DNA from 2 places in the Sporosarcina sp. P1 genome. Region 1 is predicted to be linked to the other one. Evidence: riboswitches for the same ligand, from Rfam matches in the RefSeq annotation. Region 1 holds a riboswitch; the other holds the start of a gene.
The links. Region 1 has a riboswitch for FMN ahead of CSV73_RS01480 (ECF transporter S component). Riboswitches for the same ligand answer to the same signal wherever they lie in the genome.
Positions count from the first base shown of each region.

Region 2: another riboswitch for FMN. It lies ahead of ribD (bifunctional diaminohydroxyphosphoribosylaminopyrimidine deaminase/5-amino-6-(5-phosphoribosylamino)uracil reductase RibD); the one in region 1 lies ahead of CSV73_RS01480 (ECF transporter S component).

Region 1 is NZ_PDYS01000001.1:291,400-302,325, forward strand. Features, by position in the region: gene resB (cytochrome c biogenesis protein ResB) at 1-1,405, shown strand, start outside; gene ccsB (c-type cytochrome biogenesis protein CcsB) at 1,396-2,580, shown strand; gene CSV73_RS01460 (response regulator transcription factor) at 2,685-3,404, shown strand; gene CSV73_RS01465 (ATP-binding protein) at 3,401-5,191, shown strand; gene CSV73_RS01470 (RNA polymerase sigma factor SigX) at 5,240-5,764, shown strand; gene CSV73_RS01475 (GerMN domain-containing protein) at 5,769-6,968, shown strand; FMN riboswitch at 7,041-7,176, shown strand; gene CSV73_RS01480 (ECF transporter S component) at 7,368-7,949, shown strand; gene CSV73_RS01485 (ferredoxin) at 8,158-8,415, opposite strand; gene CSV73_RS01490 (YpbB family protein) at 8,528-9,556, shown strand; gene CSV73_RS01495 (RecQ family ATP-dependent DNA helicase) at 9,556-10,926, shown strand, end outside.
Region 2 is NZ_PDYS01000005.1:59,678-70,603, reverse strand. Features, by position in the region: gene metE (5-methyltetrahydropteroyltriglutamate--homocysteine S-methyltransferase) at 1-713, shown strand, start outside; gene ribH (6,7-dimethyl-8-ribityllumazine synthase) at 962-1,429, opposite strand; gene CSV73_RS07460 (bifunctional 3,4-dihydroxy-2-butanone-4-phosphate synthase/GTP cyclohydrolase II) at 1,443-2,636, opposite strand; gene ribE (riboflavin synthase) at 2,651-3,295, opposite strand; gene ribD (bifunctional diaminohydroxyphosphoribosylaminopyrimidine deaminase/5-amino-6-(5-phosphoribosylamino)uracil reductase RibD) at 3,299-4,387, opposite strand; FMN riboswitch at 4,532-4,680, opposite strand; gene menC (o-succinylbenzoate synthase) at 4,738-5,850, opposite strand; gene CSV73_RS07440 (GNAT family N-acetyltransferase) at 5,864-6,682, opposite strand; gene CSV73_RS07435 (M20 peptidase aminoacylase family protein) at 6,694-7,821, opposite strand; gene cyoE (heme o synthase) at 7,960-8,871, opposite strand; gene CSV73_RS07425 (ABC transporter substrate-binding protein) at 9,413-10,405, shown strand; gene CSV73_RS07420 (ABC transporter permease) at 10,560-10,926, shown strand, end outside.

The sequences.
Region 1 (10,926 bases):
TCCACAGAAGTTCTATGTACCTGCCACTACGCCGGAAGGCTATTTGGAATACTATGAGCGTCTGTATGGTACGGTAGGAAAGCTTTATTATGAGCTAGGCTTATATGATATGTATAATAGCTGGTGGTTTAAAGTGCTGGTCGGTATGCTTGCAACTTCTATTATTATTGCAAGTATTGACCGTGTAGTTCCGCTTTATAAATCACTTAAAAAGCAACGTACACGTCGTCATCCATCCTTTATGAAGCGTCAGCGGATTTTTGGAGAAGGTGATGTTCAACATACAGAAGAGTCACTTGTAAAAGCAGCAGAAAAACTAAAAGCAATGCGCTACAATGTGAAAACGGAAAATGGCGCAATTTTAGCTGAAAAACATCGATTTTCACGTTGGGGCCCATATATTAACCACGTCGGATTAATTATTTTCATTTCGGGCATTCTGCTGAGAGGGATTCCTGGTTTTTATGTTGACGAAGCGATGTGGCTTCGTGAAGGAGAAACACGTAATATCGTCGGAGCACCAGGTTATGTACTTGAAAATAAAAAGTTCACTTTAGAGAATTATACAAAAGAAGAAGCAGAAAAAGTTTTCGGTGAGGCGTTGGAGAAAAATGGCGCGATCGCCAAATCCTATACAACAGACGTTACATTGTATAAGCAAGAAGAAGGAGCACTACCTGGTAGTGAAAGTCTTAAAAAAGTGGAGGATTACTCCATCAATGTTAACAAGCCATTAAAGTTTGATGGATATAATGTATTCCAGATGGATTATAAACTAAACGAGCTTAAAAACATGACATTCCATTTGGTAAATAAATCTTCTGAAGAATCTCTTGGAGAATTTACGGTGAATTTAAGTGACCCAGAGAAGGAATATGATCTGGGGAATGGCTCTACTGTCAATATGCTCGGTTTTTATCCGGATTATGATGGGATTAAAGACGGGGAACCCTATTCAAAGTCACCTGTTCCAAATAATCCAGCGTTCATTTTTCAAATGAACACACCGGATAAGCCAAAAGGTGAAAAGAGTTTCGTTGCAATTCGTCAAACGTTGGAAGTGGAAGAGAACGACTATGCGATTAAGTTCGCAGCTGCCGAGACTCGAAACATTTCAGGTTTAACGATCCGCAAAGATAAAACTTTATATATCCTCTTACTCGGTGGCCTAGTATTTATGATTGGTGTTATTCAAGGTATGTACTGGCAACATCGTAGAGTATGGATCCAAGAAGATACAGAAGGTCATCTATTGATTGCAGCACACACGAATAAAAACTGGTTCTCTTTACGTAAAGAGCTGGATACATTACGTGAAACTGCAGACTTGCCTGCTTATATAGATCGTCAGGATCCTGAGTTGGACAAGCCAGAACAGGAAGGGGACGAGGAAATATGGACTTAATTACCATTAGTAGTAACTTATTGTTAGTTTCATTTGTTGCTTATTTAGTTGCGACACTCTTTTTTGGAGGCGCTATAAAAAAGTCGAAATCAGAAAAAGCATATCATAATAGTAAGTGGGGAACAATTGGTCTAGTTATTACGATCATCGGTTTCCTTACTCACCTAGGCTATTTCTTTACAAGATGGGGTGCATCAGGTCACGCACCCCTTAGTAATATGTTCGAGTTTACAACTGCTTTCGGCATGATGCTCGTAGGGGCATTCATCATGTTATATATTATTTACCGAACACCATCACTGGGATTATTCGCGTTGCCCATTGCGATTATTATTATTTCATACGCAACGATGTTTCCAACGGACGTTACTCCACTAATTCCTGCACTTCAAAGTAAATGGTTATTCATTCACGTAATCACGACGGTTATTGGTGAATCCATACTTGCGATCAGTGCGATAGCGGGGCTTGTATTCTTAGTAAAGAATATTGATATGACGAAAAAATCGAAATCACGCTTTTGGATAGAAACAGTTATGTATACGCTAGTTCTAGTTCTTGGTTTTGTCGTATCTTCTACGACATTTAAAGTAATGGACTATGAAGCAGAATTCACATATATAAATAAAGATGAAGTACCTGCTGAAATTACGTATCACGTTCCTCCGTTATTCGGAATGAATGAGTATGAAGCGATGACACCAGATAAAATGACACCTTGGGTTGAATTGCCACCGATTATCAATGCCCAAAAAATGTCTTCTCTTGTTTGGTCTATAGCTGTAGGTTCAGTGCTTTATCTACTTTTACGCTTGATCGCACGCAAACCTCTTGCCGCAGTATTCCAACCGTTGGCGAAGAAGGCGAATTCTCAACTGATGGATGAAATCGGCTATCGTGCTGTATTGATTGGTTTCCCGGTCTTTACGCTCGGCGCGTTGATTTTTGCCATGATTTGGGCACATGAAGCCTGGTCACGATTCTGGGGTTGGGATCCGAAAGAAGTGTGGGCACTCATTACATGGTTGTTCTATGCTGCATTCCTTCACTTGCGTCTATCAAGAGGTTGGGAAGGTAAAAAGTCTGCATGGCTTGCTGTCATCGGATTTGTTATCATCATGTTCAACTTAATTGCCGTAAATTTAATTATTGCAGGTTTACACTCATACGCATAATCTTCGACTGCATGACAATAATTGTCATGCAGTCTTTTTATTTCTTTTTATAGGTCAGTAATTGTACAATGGTGTTAGAAGGTTGTCGAAAGGGGTAATGAACTGTGGAAGAAACTGTGAAGCTCTTAGTGGTGGATGACGAGGATCGCATTCGTCGCCTGTTGAATATGTATTTATCTCGAGAAGGTTATGAAATTGAAGAAGCGGTCGATGGAGCAGATGCATTAGAGAAAGTGTTTGCTGGACAATATGACTGTATATTGCTCGACGTGATGATGCCTGAAAAAGATGGTATGGAAGTATTAGCTGAACTGCGTGAAAATAAAATTATGACACCTGTTATTTTATTGACAGCGAAAGGTGAAGAAGCAGACCGTGTAAGTGGGTTTGAAAGTGGTGCAGATGATTACATCGTCAAGCCATTCAGCCCAAGAGAAGTAGTCTTACGCGTTAAAGCTATGCTGAGACGTTCAGTTGCATTCCCGAACGTGTCGTCTAACACAACATCAAAAGATTTAGTAGTCTTCCCACAGCTGACGATTGATCATGATGCGCATCGTGTAACTGCTGAAGGTAAAGAAGTCAATCTAACACCGAAAGAATATGAGTTACTATATTTCCTGGCGAAATCACCAGATAAAGTATTCGATCGTGAACAATTGTTAAAAGAAGTATGGCATTACGAATTCTTTGGAGATTTGCGTACAGTGGATACACATGTCAAACGGCTACGTGAAAAATTGAGCCGTGTGTCAGAACGGGCAGCGAAAATGATTGTCACCGTTTGGGGTGTCGGTTATAAGTTCGAGGTTCCAAACGAATGATTAGAATATGGAATTCAATTGTCGGGAAGCTATGGGCCACCATATTGCTTCTCGTTTCCTTTGTCCTGTTTATCGTGACACTGTTCCTGCTCGAGTTTCTAGATAATTTCCATACGAAACAAGCAGAAGAGACCTTGCAGAGGGAAGCTGCCACCATCAGCAAAATCGTCAATGATCATAACGGACAAACGACCGATTCCATGCACCAGATTATAGAGGATATTCTTGATATGGAGACGAATGCAATCGTAGTTGATCAACAAGGTGATATTTTGTATTCATTCCATACGTCTTCGAGTAAAGAGGAAATTGAAGATAAATTACTGTCCGAAGGCAGTTTATTCGAGTCGCCAGAACTAGGTAAGCAAAAAATGAAAGAAATGATATTGCCTTCATTGACAGAGAAAGACGTCATGGAGCAATTTTTGATTTTATCTTATCCATTCGAACAAGTTAGTGGTGAACAAGCGAGTGTACTCATGTACCAAAGTCTCGATGCTGTGCACCGTACGACGAAAAGTACAACCAATATTGTATTCTTATCGGCATTCATCGCATTTATATTGACTACGTTCTTTGCATTTTTCTTGTCTACACGGATTACATTGCCATTGCGTAAGATGAAGCAAGCTGCGTTTGAGTTGTCTAAAGGAAATTTCGATACACACTTACCTGTTGCGCAAAAAGATGAAATTGGTCAGTTAGCAACAGCTTTCAATCAGATGGGACGTCAATTGAAATATAATATTGAATTGATTAAGCAGGAGAAAGAACAGCTTTCCAGTATTCTTACATCTATGACAGATGCAGTTGTGACGTTTAACCAAGATTATTCCATTCTTCTGAAAAACCCGCAAGCAGAGTTATTGTTGAAGAAATGGTATGGTTATAATCAAAAAAATCATCATCCGTTGCCTAAAGAAGTGTTCCATATGCTTGAGCATGCCATTTCATTCGCTGAGGAAGTGGAAGACGAGTTGGAATTGGGCGGACAGTTTTATGTGATCTCTATCAGCCCGTTATACAGTGAAAATAGTATCCGTGGAGCGGTAGCGGTATTTCGTGATATGACGGAACAGCATAAATTGGATAAATTACGTTCAGATTTCATTGCCAACGTATCACATGAATTGCGAACACCCATTTCGATGTTGCAAGGATATAGTGAAGCCATCATAGATGATGTAGTGAGCAGTGAAGAAGAACGTATGGAAATGGTCCAGATTATTCATGATGAATCCAAGCGTATGAGCCGTCTCGTCACGGACTTGTTGAATCTTGCTAGAATGGAGTCTGGTTACATTCAACTTAATAAAAATCCCCTTTCAATTGTGGAATTTTTGGAACGTATAGTGACAAAGTTCTCACAAGTGGCAAAAGACGCCAAAGTGGACTTGTCTTTGGAAACAGAAGAGTCGGATACTCTGATCATAACGGCCGATGAAGACCGGCTGGAGCAAGTATTCACTAATTTGATTGATAATGCTATTCGTCATACTCCGGACGGTGGTGCTGTGACGCTATCGGTCTACCGGTCTACTGAAATGCTTGATATTACAGTAGCTGATACTGGCGTTGGTATTCCCGAAAAAGATTTGCCGTTCGTCTTTGAACGTTTCTATAAGGCGGATAAAGCAAGAACAAGAGGTAAAGGCGGTACAGGACTTGGTTTGGCTATTGCAAAGAATATTATGCAAGCACATGACGGTTCGATTTTAGCGACACGTGGAGATGAGAAAGGTACAATCTTTATTTGTTCTCTTCCACTTGATGCACTAAACAAATGAAACTTCTCCTGGACTGAAACGACTACTACTACAGAGCGAGGGGATTGAATGGATGATTCCGTTTTTCAACGATTATATGAAGATTATAACCGTGACGTATTCAACTTCCTCACTTATTTGACTCGCAATCGAGAGGTAGCGGAAGATTTGATGCACGAGGTTTATGTGCGTGTTCTCAAATCATACGGCCGTTTTGAAGGGAAGAGCTCTGAGAAAACTTGGTTATTTGCAATTGCGAAAAACGTCTCTATTGACTATTTTCGAAAACAATCCACAATCAAGAAACATACAAATATTCATTTCGATTGGGAAACAGAGCAATTAATTTCAACAAATCACTTGCCCGAACGTTTAGTTGAAGCGGGCGAAGAGCAGAGGCAAATGCTTGAAGCGTTGCACACATGTACGGGTGATCAGAAAATGGTCATCCTTATGCGGTTCTTCCAAGATCTATCAGTTGCTGAAACAGCTGAAGTTTTAGGCTGGACCGAAAGCAAAGTGAAAACGACACAACACCGTGCAATCAAAGCGTTAAAAGTGAAATTGGAAGCACGTTCGGTCAGAGAGGGGTGATGACATGAGCAAAGATAAATGGAATGAAGATGATCTCGAGAAACGTTTACGTGACATGCCGATCGTAGAAGATCAGCGTTCCAAAGATGAGGTTATGCAGCGGTTAAAAAATGATTCAAGACTTTCTGAACCGAACGAGCCTTACAAAAGACCTTACAAAACAAAATGGTCTCCACTTATTGCAACTGTAGCAGCGATTTTATTGCTCGCCATCATCTTGCCGACATTTTTTCAGCAAAGTAATGAAGTATCGATGGATAAAGCGACGACAGAAGAATCTGCTGATGCTGTTAAGGTGGAGAATGGAGAAGAATTGCAATCGCATGAAACAAATGATACATCCATGTTTACAAGACAGGTTTCAATGCCGCCCTCATACGCTGCCTATCCTACCGATGTCTTAGATTACACAGCGTTTCACATCGGCCTTGCTACCGATCAGGCGACCGTTGTTCCAGTAACGTTTCTGATACCGAATGAACGCCTTAGTGGAGACTTAGAGACCTCACCGGATGCAGTGACACTTTATAATGAGTATGCGAATAAAATAGATGAAGAGGCGCTTGGATTTACAGAGTATCATCCCTATAAAGCGATAATTTCTTCAATAGGAAAACAAGTTCAATTGAAGTTTGCTGCAGATCATCCCTATGACACTTCGAGTGCGACACTTGAGATGTTAAATTTGTCCCTACAAGATACGTTTCAAGGATATGATGAAATCGTGTTGCTACAAGAAGATGCTTCTGCAAATACATTTGATCAAGTAGGTCAAGTGGAAAAACCGATCGCCTTGTCAGGTACCGTATCGCATCAAGCATACTATCGATACGTGAAATCAGATGGAGAAGCAGTACTCTCTACTAATTTTGGTAAAACTTCTAATACGGTGGAGCAAGCATTACATGATATGAAAAAGTCACCGAATGACATATATTCAACTGTGGTTCCTAAAGGAATTGACTTCACGGTCAAAGTAGAAAAAGACATTGTTAAAGTGAAATTCACTGAAGTACTTGATTTAGAAAAGATGCAACGTCAAGAGGCCATGCAATTGATAGAAGGGATCTTGATGACAGCGGCAAGTTTTGATAAATTTGTAGAATTCGACCAAGTTGCTCAAGCACAATGGATGGAATTTGATTTCACTCAGCCATTGGAAAAACCGATTGGTGCAAATCCAAAGTATTTAATTAACGAATAATTCTGTTTTGTAAACTTGTGAAGTTTACAAAACAGTTTTTTTACGTTATAATAGGTTCATAACTAAATATTGATTCATCTTCGGGGCAGGGTGTAATTCCCGACCGGCGGAAATGAAGTAGAATACTACTTTTTAGCCCGCGAGCTTAACAGCTGATTCTGGTGAGATTCCAGAGCCGACAGTATAGTCTGGATGGGAGAAGGTGAAGGTGCAGCCATCTTTTTGTGTACGCAAAAGTGGTGCTTGTTTCCTGACGGATAAGTTTGTATGATTTATCTGTTCTTAACAGTGCATTTTATTCTCCCTAAAGTATATTTTACTTTAGGGATTTTTAGCGCAACAAATAGATGAGCCAGCCTTTCCTCTTTTGAAGTGAATCGCAAAAGGAGAGAGGAACAAGTGAATAACAAGAAGTTACGTAAGCTGATTTTGGTGGCGATTTTGGGGAGTATTTCAACTGTGTTAATGCAGTTTAACTTTCCGATTCCGGCAATGCCTGGATTTTTAAAGATCGATTTTAGTGAGATCCCAGCTGTTATGGCAATCATGACGATGGGACCTGTTGCTGGTATAGGCGTAGAGTTATTGAAGAACGTCATGCACTGGTTCTTATCAGGAAGCCCGACTGGAGTACCGGTGGGTGAAGTTGCAAACTTCGTGACAGGCGTATTATTCATAATGCCAATCTACTGGATTTTTACGAAGTATCGTTCAGCTAAAGGTCTTGCATCAGGTTTGATTGCAGGTACGGTAGCAATGGCAGTAGGTATGAGCGTATTGAATTACTTAGTGTTCTTGCCGATGTACACATATTTCCTCGGCATGCCAGCAGTTACAGGCGACTCGCTTTATCAAATGATTATATTGGGAATCTTACCGTTCAACTTGATAAAGGGTGTCATGCTATTAGCCATCACGTTGATGTTATATAGAAGCATGGAGAAGTGGATTCTTCAGCAACAAAAGAAGTTATCGTTCTAATCAAATAAACGCCGGTCTTCCTGAATAATAGGAAGACTGGCGTTTTTACTGTATATAGAGAATTAGCTAGTGAGAATGAGGGGATTGAAACGCCAGCTGGGGACGCTTTACGGTTTGCGCGGCATGAGTCCCTTATCGGCAAAGTGCAAAATCGATTTAAAGCAAAAAAACAACACATCCAGTAGTAGGAAGTGTTGTTGGGATTGAATCAATCTTCATATTTTAATGGATCGCCTTCGAAGGCTTCATCTGCAATTTTAATTGAATCGGTAGGGCAGCCATCATATGCATCCTCGAGATCCTCCATCAGTTCTTCTGGAACTTCAGTGTTTCCCGTGTTATCATCTAAAATAACAAATGCAATTCCCTCATCGTCATAATCATAGATATCTGGCGCAGCAGCCCCGCAGGCCCCGCAAGCTATACATGTATCCTGATCGACAATCGTATACTTTTTGCTAGACATTTGTCTTTCTCCCTTCTTCCATTCACTCATCCTATTTTGTATCTACTCTATTCTAAAGCTGTTTTCATCACTTTTCAACAAAAAAACGTTATTTCTTCAGGAGTGAGCGCAAATGAGTTTTGATTCTATCTTACTAACGATCTTCCAACGTCTCCATGGTGAGCGTTCAGCGCAAGGAGTTTATCATATACTTCGCGGGAAAAAATCAGGACAGACATTACAAGACGTTGAATATTATCAAGTTAAATCATACTATGCATTGTTGCCACAATTGACGGCAAGCGACTTTCAGCAAGCGTTAGAGCGGATGCAAGCAAACGGTCTGATCTATATAAATGAACTCGTCTATGTGACGGCAAAAGGTCAGATGGGGACGGGTAGTGAAATGTGGCGATTTAATGGCTGGAATTACCGTGGTCGTGAAAGAGAGTTCGGCAGACGGTTGGCGTTGCTAGTACAGACATTGTCCAATTTACGACGCGGTGAGACAATGTTCATGCCGATCCAGAAAGAATTGCCTACCCAACAATTTATCAAAGGACTTTTACGTAATCAATCAAGTAGCACGACTAATCTATCTACATCATTGCGAAAAGAATTGGAACACGCGCTAATTCATTCATCATTATCAGATTTACAACGTACGATAGTGAGCGATCGATTGACGGGTTACCGACTTACGGCATCTACTTGGGAACAGCTGGCGGAAAGTCTAAACATATCGACTATGACTCTACAACTTTACTATTTAGAAGCATTACACATATTGCTGGACTTCCTACAACAACAACCGAATTTGCAATTACTGACAGAATTAGCGGTAGGTTGCAGAGTAGACACGTATTTGACACAATCTGCCGAACGGACACAAAAACTATTCGAGCGGGGTTATTCGGTAGAGCAAATTGCATCTTTACGAAATTTGAAATTAAGTACTATAGAAGATCATTTCATTGAAATGGCAGCGAATATGGATGGCTTTCCATATAAAGAATTTGTAACGGAAGAACAAATGGAGATGGTTTGGCGTCATGTTGAACAGTTGCAAACTAAAAGATTGCGTTTGTTGAAACAACAGTGCCCAGAATTGTCGTATTTCCAACTGCGATTAATCATCATTATTGGAAGGAGCGAGAGCTGATGGAACTTCAAGAAGTATTGCATCAAAAGTTCGGCTATGAATCATTTCGACCTGGGCAACAAGAAGTCATTAAGGAGTTACTTGCTGGACGGGATGCTGTGGCGATTTTTCCGACGGGTACGGGGAAGTCACTTTGTTATCAATTACCTGCATATATACTCGATGGAGCAGTGATCGTCATCTCTCCGCTCGTTGCGTTGATGGAAGATCAAGTGGCCAATCTACGAAAACATAAGGAGAAACGTGTGGTCGCGATCAATTCGTTTTTATCTAGCAAGGAAAAAGAATTGGCGCTCTCTACCATGGCGCATTATAAGTTCATTTTTTTATCACCTGAAATGATGATGCAACAACATGTCCGGCAGCTTGTTCAACAATTACATATAGCTTTTTTTGTAGTGGATGAAGCCCATTGTATTTCCGAATGGGGATTTGATTTTCGACCAGACTATTTACGATTAAAAGAACTGTTCTCAGTTTTAAAAAGAGCACCGGTGTTGGCATTAACTGCTACTGCGAGTAAAAAAGTAGTGGAAGACATAACTACTTACTTACACATGAGAAATCCTCACATCGAACGACAGTCGATGGATCGTCCTGCTATATCCTATCGTGTGGTGCATTTGGATAATGAATTGGCAAAAACAGAGTGGATTATTGATAGACTTGCTACAACGATCGGACCTGGTATTATTTATGTGGCGTCACGAAAACGTGCGGATGAACTTTCGGCAATAATTCGAGAGAGAGGAATCCCAACAGCAAGTTATCATGGAGGCAAGGAACAGGATGAACGATCTATTATTCAAGAACAATTTATACAAGGTGAACTCGAGTGGATTTGTGCTACCAATGCATTTGGTATGGGAATCCATAAAGATGATATTCGACAAGTTATTCATGAACATCTACCTGCTACGCCAAGCGCGTACATTCAGGAAGTAGGACGTGCAGGACGTGATGGGGATCAGGCTGCGGTCACTCTTTTATATAGTGTGCGGGATATACAGAAAGTGAAGTTCATCGTGTACGAGGATTTGCCAGATGAACAGCAAATTCTCTATTATCATTCTTTACTGCAATCAGGTACTGGGAGTCAATTGGCTGCCGAGCAAGCTGGACTATCAGAAGTAGCTAGTCGTTTGCTTGATTATTATTTGGAACAATACGATATAGAACATGTCATTCGACAAATCGAACAAATATATCAAGTGAAAGAGAAACAAATTGCCGAAATGGAGAGTTATGTAAAAAGTGAAAGGTGTTTGCGACAGAAATTAGTACAGTTTTTTGGCGAGAATACGTCGCCAGCAGAAACGGATTGCTGTTCAAACTGCCAGAATCTAGATGACGATTGGTTGATTAAGTCA
Region 2 (10,926 bases), on a different contig from region 1:
GAGACGTGGCGTTCACTAAACCAATGACTGTGGAAGAATCGGTTTATGCGAAATCACTTACAGATCACGAAGTAAAAGGAATGCTCACGGGCCCTGTAACCATTTTAAACTGGTCATTCGTCCGTGATGACTTGTCCAGAGAAGAAGTGACAAACCAAATCGCACTCGCTTTGCGTAAGGAAATTGAAGCGCTTGAAGCAGCGGGTATCCATATGATTCAAGTGGATGAGCCAGCACTTCGTGAAGGTCTTCCATTGAAAAAGACTGAATGGAAACACTATCTGGACTGGGCTGTTAATGCATTCCGCGTATCTACTGCTTCAGTGGAAGATACGACGCAAGTGCATACGCATATGTGCTATTGTGATTTTAACGACTTTATTGAATCGATCAGTGCACTGGATGCAGACGTAATATCCATTGAAACGTCACGCAGTCACGGCGACTTAGTCGAAGCTTTCAATGAGTATCATTATGACAAAGGAATCGGTCTAGGTGTCTATGATATTCATAGTCCACGCGTTCCAGCAGTAGAAGAGATGACAGAGATTATCAACAAAGGTCTTGAAGTACTCGAACCTTCTCAGTTCTGGATTAATCCGGATTGTGGATTGAAGACGAGAAAGCGTGAAGAAACAATTGCAGCATTGAAAAATATGGTCATTGCTACTGTACAGGCACGAGAAAAATTAGGCGTAGTCACGGTACCATAATGAATTTAGGACTGTCTTAGAAATCAGTATGGTTTCTAAGACAGTTTTTTCATAGAGAGTTCGAAATAGAGCAGACCGCAAAAGTGTTCAGAGAGGGGTTGGATGATACATACATTTGCATATTTGAACTTAAACACAATTTAAGCACAGCATACTCCGATGTTAAGATTTGAATAATACATTATAAAAGAGGATATCCTATGAAGTAAAGTAACTTCGAGGACATCCTCTTTTACGTCTATTACGAATCAGTCAAACTGCTTCGTCAAGTTCGCCATCTCAATAGCGGACACCGCTGCGTCCCAGCCTTTGTTCCCGGCTTTAGTCCCTGCACGCTCGATCGATTGCTCAATCGTATCCGTTGTCAGCACACCAAAGATCACTGGAATGCCCGATTGCATGCTTGCTTGAGAAACACCTTTTGCAGTCTCGTTACAAACAAAATCGAAATGAGGTGTCGCGCCACGGATTACCGTTCCTAGCGTAATGACTGCATCATATTTTTTTGAGTCCGCCATTTTCTTTGCGATTAACGGAATTTCAAACGCTCCCGGCACCCATGCTATATCTACATCTGCTTCATCCACACCATGACGTTTGAACGCGTCTTGTGCTCCTGATAGTAACTTCCCTGTGATGAACTCGTTGAACCGCCCAACGACGATACCTACTTTTAACCCCGTACCTACTAAATGTCCTTCGAATAAATTACCCATTTTTCATCTCTCCTCATAAAGTTAGTAAATGACCAAGCTTTTCTGCCTTTGTGTGTAGATACTTTTCGTTCGCTTCATTAAATGGTAGCTGAATTGCAACGCGTTCAACTACTTCCAATTCATATCCTTTTAAACCAGCAATTTTCTTTGGATTATTCGTCAACAAACGCATTTGCGTAATGCCGAGTTCCCGAAGTATTTGTGCGCCAATACCGTAATCACGCAAATCAGCCGCAAACCCAAGTTTTTCATTTGCTTCTACCGTGTCATAGCCTTGTTCTTGCAGTTCATAGGCTTTCAGTTTATTGATTAAACCTATTCCTCTGCCCTCTTGACGCATATACAACAATACACCGCGCCCTTCTTCTTCAATTTGAGAGAGAGCAGCTTGCAGTTGCGGACCACAGTCACAACGGCACGATCCAAAAACGTCGCCTGTTAAGCATTCCGAATGAACCCTTACTAAGACCGGCGCTTCCGTTGTAACGTCCCCTTTTACCAGTGCAACATGTTCTTTTCCTGTCATAGTTTCGGTATAGCCAACCATGCGGAACTCGCCATAACCTGTCGGCAGCTCGATCTCTGCTTCACGAATGACTAATTGCTCTCGTTGCAGACGATAATGAATAAGGTCTTGAATGGTGATTAGTTTTAAATCTAGTTCTTCAGCCATCTGACGTAATTCCAGCACACGCGCCATCGTTCCGTCTTCACTCATGATTTCGCAAATAACTCCTGCTGAAGCGCTGCCAGCCAGCCGTGCCAAATCTATCGCAGCTTCAGTATGTCCTGTACGCTCTAGTACACCACCCGACTTCGCTACAAGTGGAAATATATGCCCTGGACGTTTGAATTCGCTTGCTGTTGCATTCGGTTCCATCATTTTAATAATTGTATCCGCACGTTCAAATGCACTGATCCCAGTATGTGTAGAGCGGTGATCGATACTAATTGTAAACGCCGTGCCATGTGAATCGGTATTATTATCGGTCATCATCTGTAACCCTAGTTGCGCTGCTTTTTGTTCTGTTATCGGTACACAAATCAAGCCTCGACCTTTTGTCGCCATGAAGTTGATAATTTCAGGTGTAATCTGGTCGGCTAATGCCACGAAATCCCCTTCATTCTCTCGATCCTCATCATCCACTACGATGACCACTTTACCTTGTCGTAAATCTTCTAATGCTTCTTCGATTGTATGAAACATCCTCATTCACTCCTTCACATAAACCCGTGTTGTTGTAAAAAGTCTTTCGACATCGTTTGATCCGTATTTTGTCTTTTTTGCAACATGTTCTCAACATATTTGGCGAGCATATCACATTCGAAATTGACTACATCCCCTATTTGTTTTTTCGCAATGACCGTCATTTCCTGTGAATGTGGAATCAATGAAATCGTAATATCTGTATCTTTTACCTCAAAGATCGTCAATGACGTCCCATCCAATGCGATAGAGCCTTTATGTAACAAATAAGGATGATATCCTTGCGGTAAGGACAAGCGTATATATAATGCATTATCAACCGTTCGCTTCTCACGGATCGTAGCTATTCCGTCTACATGTCCTGTGACAAAATGTCCGCCTAACCTACCATTCGCTGCAAGTGCTCGCTCCAGATTCACAGAACTTCCCACTTCTAATTGTCGTAGTGAAGTAGAAGTGACAGTTTCAGGCATGACGTCCGCAACAAATTGGTCCTTGGTAAAACTCTTTACCGTCAAACAGACACCGTTGACCGCGATGCTATCCCCTACTCTCACATCTGTCAAAACAAGGGATGCAGCTATCGTAACTGTCATAGATTGAGCGCCAGGTTGTATTTGCTTAACTGAACCAATCTCTTCAATTATTCCCGTAAACATGATTCAATCACCCACTTTCGGTACAGCTATGATTTTAATGTCTGGTCCAATCATCTCCACACTTTCAAATCTTAATGGAAGCGCCTCATCCATCAGTTGAGGATCCAGTCCACCTATTGGCGTCAGCGATCCAATTCCGCCAAGTAGTTTGGGTGCAACATAGCAAATGACCTTCTGCACGGCGCGCGCTTTCACAAACGAAGCATTAATGGCCGCTCCACCCTCTACAAGCAATGTCATAACACCACGTCTTCCTAGCTCTAATAGAATATCTTCTACAATCAGCTGGGGTTTTTGCATTCGGATGATCTGGACATGGGGCTTGTTGAGTAACTTTTCACGTGATAACTCTGCATATTTTCCGCAAAAAATCCAAGTAGGCGCTTCTGAGTTTTGAATGATCTGGCTAGATTCTGGTGTTCGTAAAGATGTATCTAAAATAACTCGAATAGGATGTTGTCCACCTAGGGGCAGTCTGGTGGTGAGAAGAGGATTATCATGAAGAAGCGTTTGCACACCTACTAAAATCGCATCTTGCGTATGGCGAAGCTGATGGACATCGAGTCGCGCTTGCTCACTCGTCACCCATTTGCTATCTCCTTTAGAAGTGGCAATCTTACCGTCTATCGTCATAGCTGTTTTCATTGTCACATGAGGTGTTTTGGTTTTAATAAAATGAAAAAATGATTCATATAGTTTTTTAGCGCGTTCAGAAGAGACAGATTCGGTTACTTCCACTCCTGCACCACGAAGTTTCGCAATGCCTTTACCTGCTACAAGAGGATTAGGATCCGTTGTCGCAACAAAGACTCGTTTGATACCGGCTTGAATAACGGCATCAGCACAAGGGGAAGTTTTACCAGTATGTGAACAAGGTTCAAGCGTTACATACAAATCAGCATCTGTTGCTTCCGCTCCTGCCATATCAAGTGCGATTCGTTCTGCATGGCGTTCTCCTGCTTGTAAATGCGCACCCATTCCAATGATCCGGTTTGTCTTAACTACGATTGCACCTACTGGTGGATTGGGAGAAGTTTGACCTGCCACATTTTCTGCGAGCTGCAAAGCCATTTCCATATAATTCTGATTCATTGAGCAACACTCCAGCTTACAGTATTCCTCTAGTGACAATTCTACATACAAAAAGCCCCGCAAAAGATTATGCGGGGCTTGTATCCATGACTAAATAAACGTTATATACCGTAATGAAAAATCATCACTTATAGTATACACGCGTTGTTCCTTCTCTCATCCAGACTTTAACTGTCGGCTTTGGAGTTTCACCAAATCCACCTTCTGCTTCTATAAAGCATCCGGGTCACGGACTAAGAGCTTGTTAGCTCATCACCGTCGGTAGGGAATTACACCCTGCCCCGAAGGAAACATATTCGATTAACTAAGAGTCTAGCACATATGACAACTAAATAACAATAGCTGAATAATTATTCAGCTATAAAAACCCATTTATCTACTGTAAATCTGTCCAATGCTTCCATGTTGGGAATGTACCCGATTCCATCTTCTGACGGAACTGTAATATAACCTTTTTCAGCAACTACTTCTGGTGTAATAATATCTTGTTCCCAGTAACGTGAAGAACCTGCTGTATCGCCAGGGAGCGTGAAATTAGGTAAAGTTGTCAATGCTACGTTGTGCGCTCGTCCAATACCCGATTCTAACATGCCGCCACACCATACATCGATGCCATTCGCTGCACAATAATCATGAATTTTCTTCGCTTCTGACAGACCGCCAACTCTCCCAATTTTCACGTTGATAATTTTACAACTACCAAGTTCGATAGCTTTTCGTGTATCTTCCAATGAGTGAATACTTTCATCTAGACAAATGGGTGTCTTAATTTGTCTTTGCAATGTTGCGTGATCGATAATATCATCGGAAGCAAGCGGTTGCTCAATCATCATCAAGTTAAACTGGTCGAGTTCTTTCAACACTTCTACATCATCTAACGTATAAGCTGAATTCGCATCCGCCATTAAGGGTACATCAGGATGGGTTTCTCGAATGGCACGTATCACTTCCACGTCATACCCAGGCTTGATTTTCACTTTAATGCGCTTATACCCTTCATTTATAAAGCCTTTAATATTGGCCAATAAATCTTCAACATTTTCTTCAATTCCAATGCTGATCCCCACTTCAATACGGCTACGTTGCCCTCCGAGTGCTTTGGCAAGTGTCATGTGGTGATGCTTTGCATATGCATCCCATATCGCACCTTCAATTGTCGCTTTCGCCATATTGTTTTTGCGGATATGTCTAAATAAGTCACTTACTTCATCGGGATGTGTAATAGACTTGCCAAGTACTGCGGGAATCAAGAAATCACGAAGCATGTGAATCGTCGTTTCTGTCGTCTCTTCACTATACCAAGGCGCAGTAAACGCAACAGATTCCCCCCACCCTTCATGACCGTCCGCGTCTGTGACAGTTGCCAACAGAAAGTCTTTCTGCTGAATCGTTCCAAAACTTGTAGTAAACGGATGTTTCATCGTCATATTCATTCTGCGAAGTGTAATCGTGTTAATTTTCATTGGGTCAGCTCCTTTAATCATGCAACGGAATGATGGACCGCTTACAGAAACGATAGTACTGTACAGATTCTTCTGTTCGGCGTACATCGATCATAGCAAATCCTTCCCTACTCAGTTGCTGAAATATCGTTCTCGTCTTCATTCTCCATTCGTAGGCCAATTGCGAGTTTTCTTGCTTGATTAATTGAATTTGTTTGGGCACAGGCACTTCTATCGCTTCCGCCTTCAGCCATTCAGTTGTTTCCGGTAAAAGCAGGATAGGGTGTGATTTATCGCTCAATTGGATTTGAAACGGACGACTATATATAAGATTAGGTTGCCATTTCTCCACTACACGCGGACTGTCAATCCACCAAGCAACTTGAAAACGGTCGGTCGGTAAACCTTTGTTTAACCCATCGTCCATCTCTCCATAACAATCAACTATATAGTCATAGCACACACCGTATAACTTTGAAGTATTCAAATAGCCGTTGCGACTTTCGAGTGGATCGAATGTCCAGACTATTAATCGATAGCCCATTTCCCGTGCAAAACGTAGTTGTTCTTCTTTCAACAGTTTGCCAATGCCCTTCATCTGAAACTCTTCATCTACCGCAAGCATATGAGAGCATAAATATATTTGACCTTCTGAATAGCCGGCAAAGCTATAAGAATATCCGACCATACGCTCTTCTAGAAACGCACCGACAATCAATCCACCGTTTTTGACTGCTGTGATGGTTTGATGGATAGGGATTGGTTCCATTCCCCAAATTTTCTTCTCAAGATTTTGCATAGAACGAATGTCTTCGATAGCCGTCACTTTTCTGACCACTATATCTTTCCTCATACTGTCACCTTCTAGTTTTTAGAGTGGAATGTTAATTCGATGGCAGTAGTTAAAATTTCAACTCCTGTTGCCAGTGCGTCTTGATTAAATGTCATGTGCGGATGGTGAAGTCCTGGGATTAAGCCGCATCCCAAACCTAGCATTGTACTTTTGACAGTGGGTCGCTTTACAGAATAGAAGTGAAAATCTTCTCCTCCCGGCGTGACAACGGTGCGTGTAGTCTTGTCTTCACCCACTACTTTAGCAATCGCCTGATACATTAGATCTTCAGCTTCAGCATTTACTTCCGCCGCGACCATTTCTGCCATTACTTCATAGTTGATTTCTACATCGTATTGTCTAGCTATCGCCTGAATCACACGTTCTACTTCCTCATATAATTCATCCATTATACCATTTTCTTGCGCACGTAAATCCAAACTAAATTTTGCATTTCCCGGAATTATATTGGCAGATTCGCCACCTGCTTGGAACATCGTCATTTTCGCTGTATGAGAAACCATAGGATTACAATGAATGGACTGCAAACCTCCTACTAACGAAGCACCCACCTCGATAGCATTTTTTCCTTGATGCGGTCTGGCACCATGTGCTTCTGTTCCTTTGATCGTTCCACTGATCATTTTCGCGGCACCGTGACGTAGTGAGGCAGCGGAATAACCGTCAGCCATTTCATCCGCAGCTCTTACATGAACGCCGAATAAGTAATCGATATCATCGATCAATCCCTGATCAAGAACAGCTAGCGCGCCTTTTCCCTTCTCTTCTGCCGGCTGGAAGAATACTTTTAATGTTCCTTTTTGAGGAATTCCGCGTTCTTTAGCCATAAGCAAAGCACCAATTCCCATGGTCATATGTCCATCATGTCCACATGAATGATTTGCTCGATAGACACCGTCCACTTCTTGCCACAACGCATCAATATCTACACGCAACCCGACTACCGGCTTACCTTCACCGATCGTAACGCATAAACCTGTAATTCCATCGAATAATTTCACATTAAATCCTTCTCGTTCAAGAAATCCTTTCAAGTAAGTTGTTGTTTCCGTTTCCTTCCAACTAACTTCCGGATGACTGTGCAAATGCACAAACACTTCATCTAGTTTCGGCTTCAGTAATTGTACTTGCTCCTTCATGCGTGTGCCTCCTAAAAAAACCATTTTCCATTGTACTATTCGAACTGTTTATTCCTAAAATTTCAAACTCCTCAACAATTTTAACATAAAAAAGACTTCTCTATCACGTCGTGTGAAAGGAAGTCTTCTTCGTATTGATTAAAAAGTCCAAAGAATCATCATGCCGAATAATAGCGTCATGTAATTGACCGAGTACAAGAACATGAAGTTAGCCCATTTATAATCATTTTTTGCATAGAACCCATATATACTAGCTGCAATATATCCTAGGTTCATCAATGTCGCGATTGTAATGAATGTAGTGCCAAACATCGTTAATAAAAACGGTAAAGGCAATAGACATAATACATACACAAGCATTTGGCGTTTTGTGAAGTTAAATCCATAAACGACAGGCAACATCGCTACGTTTGCTGCACTATAGTCTTTATATTTCTTCATAGCAATCGCAAATGTATGAGGCATTTGCCAAATGAATAGTATAGCGACCAAAACAATCGGTACAATATGATCCGCTGACATAATAGCTGCCCACCCTATAAGAGGGGTAACCGCTCCCGACACACTGCCAATCACTGTATTCAATGTATATTTACGTTTAGACCACATGGTATAGGGTATTACATACGTAAACCATCCGATAAATGCATAAATTGCCGCTTCTAATGTAGTGAAAAATAATAATACCATACCAATTCCCGATAATATCAAACCTATTTTTAATACGGTTTTCAAAGCAAAGTTACCTGTCACAGTCGGACGGTTTTTTGTTCTTTCCATAACCGTATCAATATCAGAATCAAACCAGTTATTCATTACAAGTGCACCTGCAACAAGCAAGGTACTACCTATCATGGTTAGCAGGAACACACCCCAGTTACCTGTGAGTGTCATGCCCGAAAAATATAGTGCCAACCAAAACCCCGTAAAAACTGGAAATATATTCGCGATGAGTACAGGTCCTTTAACTAATGATTTAATATCCGAGAAGAAGGTAGACGCCGATCGGCTTTGAGTAGTACTCGAAACAATATGGGCTTCTTTCGTCATATGGGTCCGTTCTCCTTTTACGTTACATTTAAATATTTTTTCCATTCGTATATAACTATATCATTTTCTTAAAAGTAAAATCAAAAAATCACGATAATTCCTTAGAAACTGTTACAAAGGTTTGTCAGAAGTTCATAAATAAACATATCGCATGATAAAATACTCTTTTTTTCATATGTACTTATCATACCATATTGTATCATTTTCCCCTATTATTCGATAAAGCATGAGCCTATACCCCTTATAGGCTAGCAACTAAGTTTACCCGCCATGATCAATCAAACCACATTTACTTTTTTCATTATAGAAAACCGTTAAACTTCAATTTAAAAGAGCATAATATCAATAGTTGTCTAAATAATTAAATTGATATTAATTTAATTATCCTGTAAACTCGTGTAATAGTATCGCGAAAAAGTGTTGATTTCCCCTTGATCTTCTCAACTACCTGCATCTTTTTTCTTGCGGGTAATTTTAAGAGATTAAGGCAAAAAACAGCATTCCGTGATGAAAAAATTATAAAGGGAAAGGATTTGATTTTTTGAGAAAGTTTATGTTGTTTTTATCTATCGTAACATTATTACTTTTAACAGCATGCAGTAACAGTGATAGTAAAGATTCAATAAGCAAGATTAAGCTGGCAGATGCAGGATGGGATAGTATTCGGATACACAACAGCATTGCACAAATTATTTTAGAAGAAGGCTATGGCTATGATACGGAAATAGTGAACGGAACTTCTTCCGCAACATTACAAGCGTTGCAACAAGGCGATCTTCAAGTTTATACAGAAGTTTGGTCTGATAACTTAGGTGATGCGTATACAAACGCAATCGACAGCGGAGACATCGAAACCGTCTCGACAAATTTCGACGATAACTCACAAGGTCTGTATGTCCCTACATATGTTATCAAAGGGGATCCAGAGCGTAATATCGAAGCGGTAGCGCCTGATTTGAAAACAGTAAAAGACTTAGAGAAGTATCCTGAACTATTTCAAGATCCTGAGAACAAGGATAAGGGACGTATCATCGGCGCACCATCTAGCTGGTTAGTCAGTAAACATTTAGATGAAAAATTAACTACTTATGGCTTAAATGAAAAGTTTACGTATTTAGCTCCCGGTTCAGATTCATCCATCGTAGCTGACTTAGCTAGTGCATATAAAAAAGGTGAACCATGGGTTGGTTATTACTGGTCCCCTACTTGGGTCACTGCAACGTATGACTTAACGCTTTTAGAAGACGAGCCGTTTGATCAAGAGGCTTGGGATAAAGATAAATCTGGTGAATTCCCTCCTAATGATGTCTACGTCAGTGTCCATAAAGATTTGAAAACACAAGCTCCTGAGGTAGTTGAGTTCCTCAGCCATTACAAAACTAGCAGTGCATTGACAGAAGAAGCATTAGAGTATATGGGTGAAAATGAAGCTAGTCCAGAAGATACTGCAAAATGGTTTATGAAAGAACATGAAGATCTTTGGACTTCATGGGTACCTGAAGATGTTGCTGAGAAAGTAAAAGCAGCTCTGTAATACATTTTAGAATTTCAGGGGTGGACGCTTTCCGCTCCACTCCTTTTCAATTGTACTAACACTAAAAGTAGAGAAAGAGAGGGACAAGCTAGTACGTCCTAGCTTACTGCCTATGAATGAATTTCCTAACGTCAGAATACCTATAGGAGATTATGTGGAAAAGTTTATTGATTTTCTTGCAATGAACTTTGGCTGGCTATTTGATTTCATCTTCACTATTGCATCCACTACAATCCGAACTATTGAAACAGCTTTACTCGCTACACCTTGGTGGGCTATCATGATTGTGGTTTTCCTCCTTGGCTGGTATTTAAATTCCATTTTTAACGGCCTACTGTTTGCCGTCTTTATCTTTTTAATTGGTTCCTTCAATTTATGGGAAGATACGATGACAACAGTCGCGATCATCGTAATATCTGTCGTACTATCCCTTGCAATTGGTATTCCAGTCGGCATATTGATGGCGTTTAGCAAAACATTTTCCATCATCATGCGTCCTCTATTAGATGCCATGCAGACGA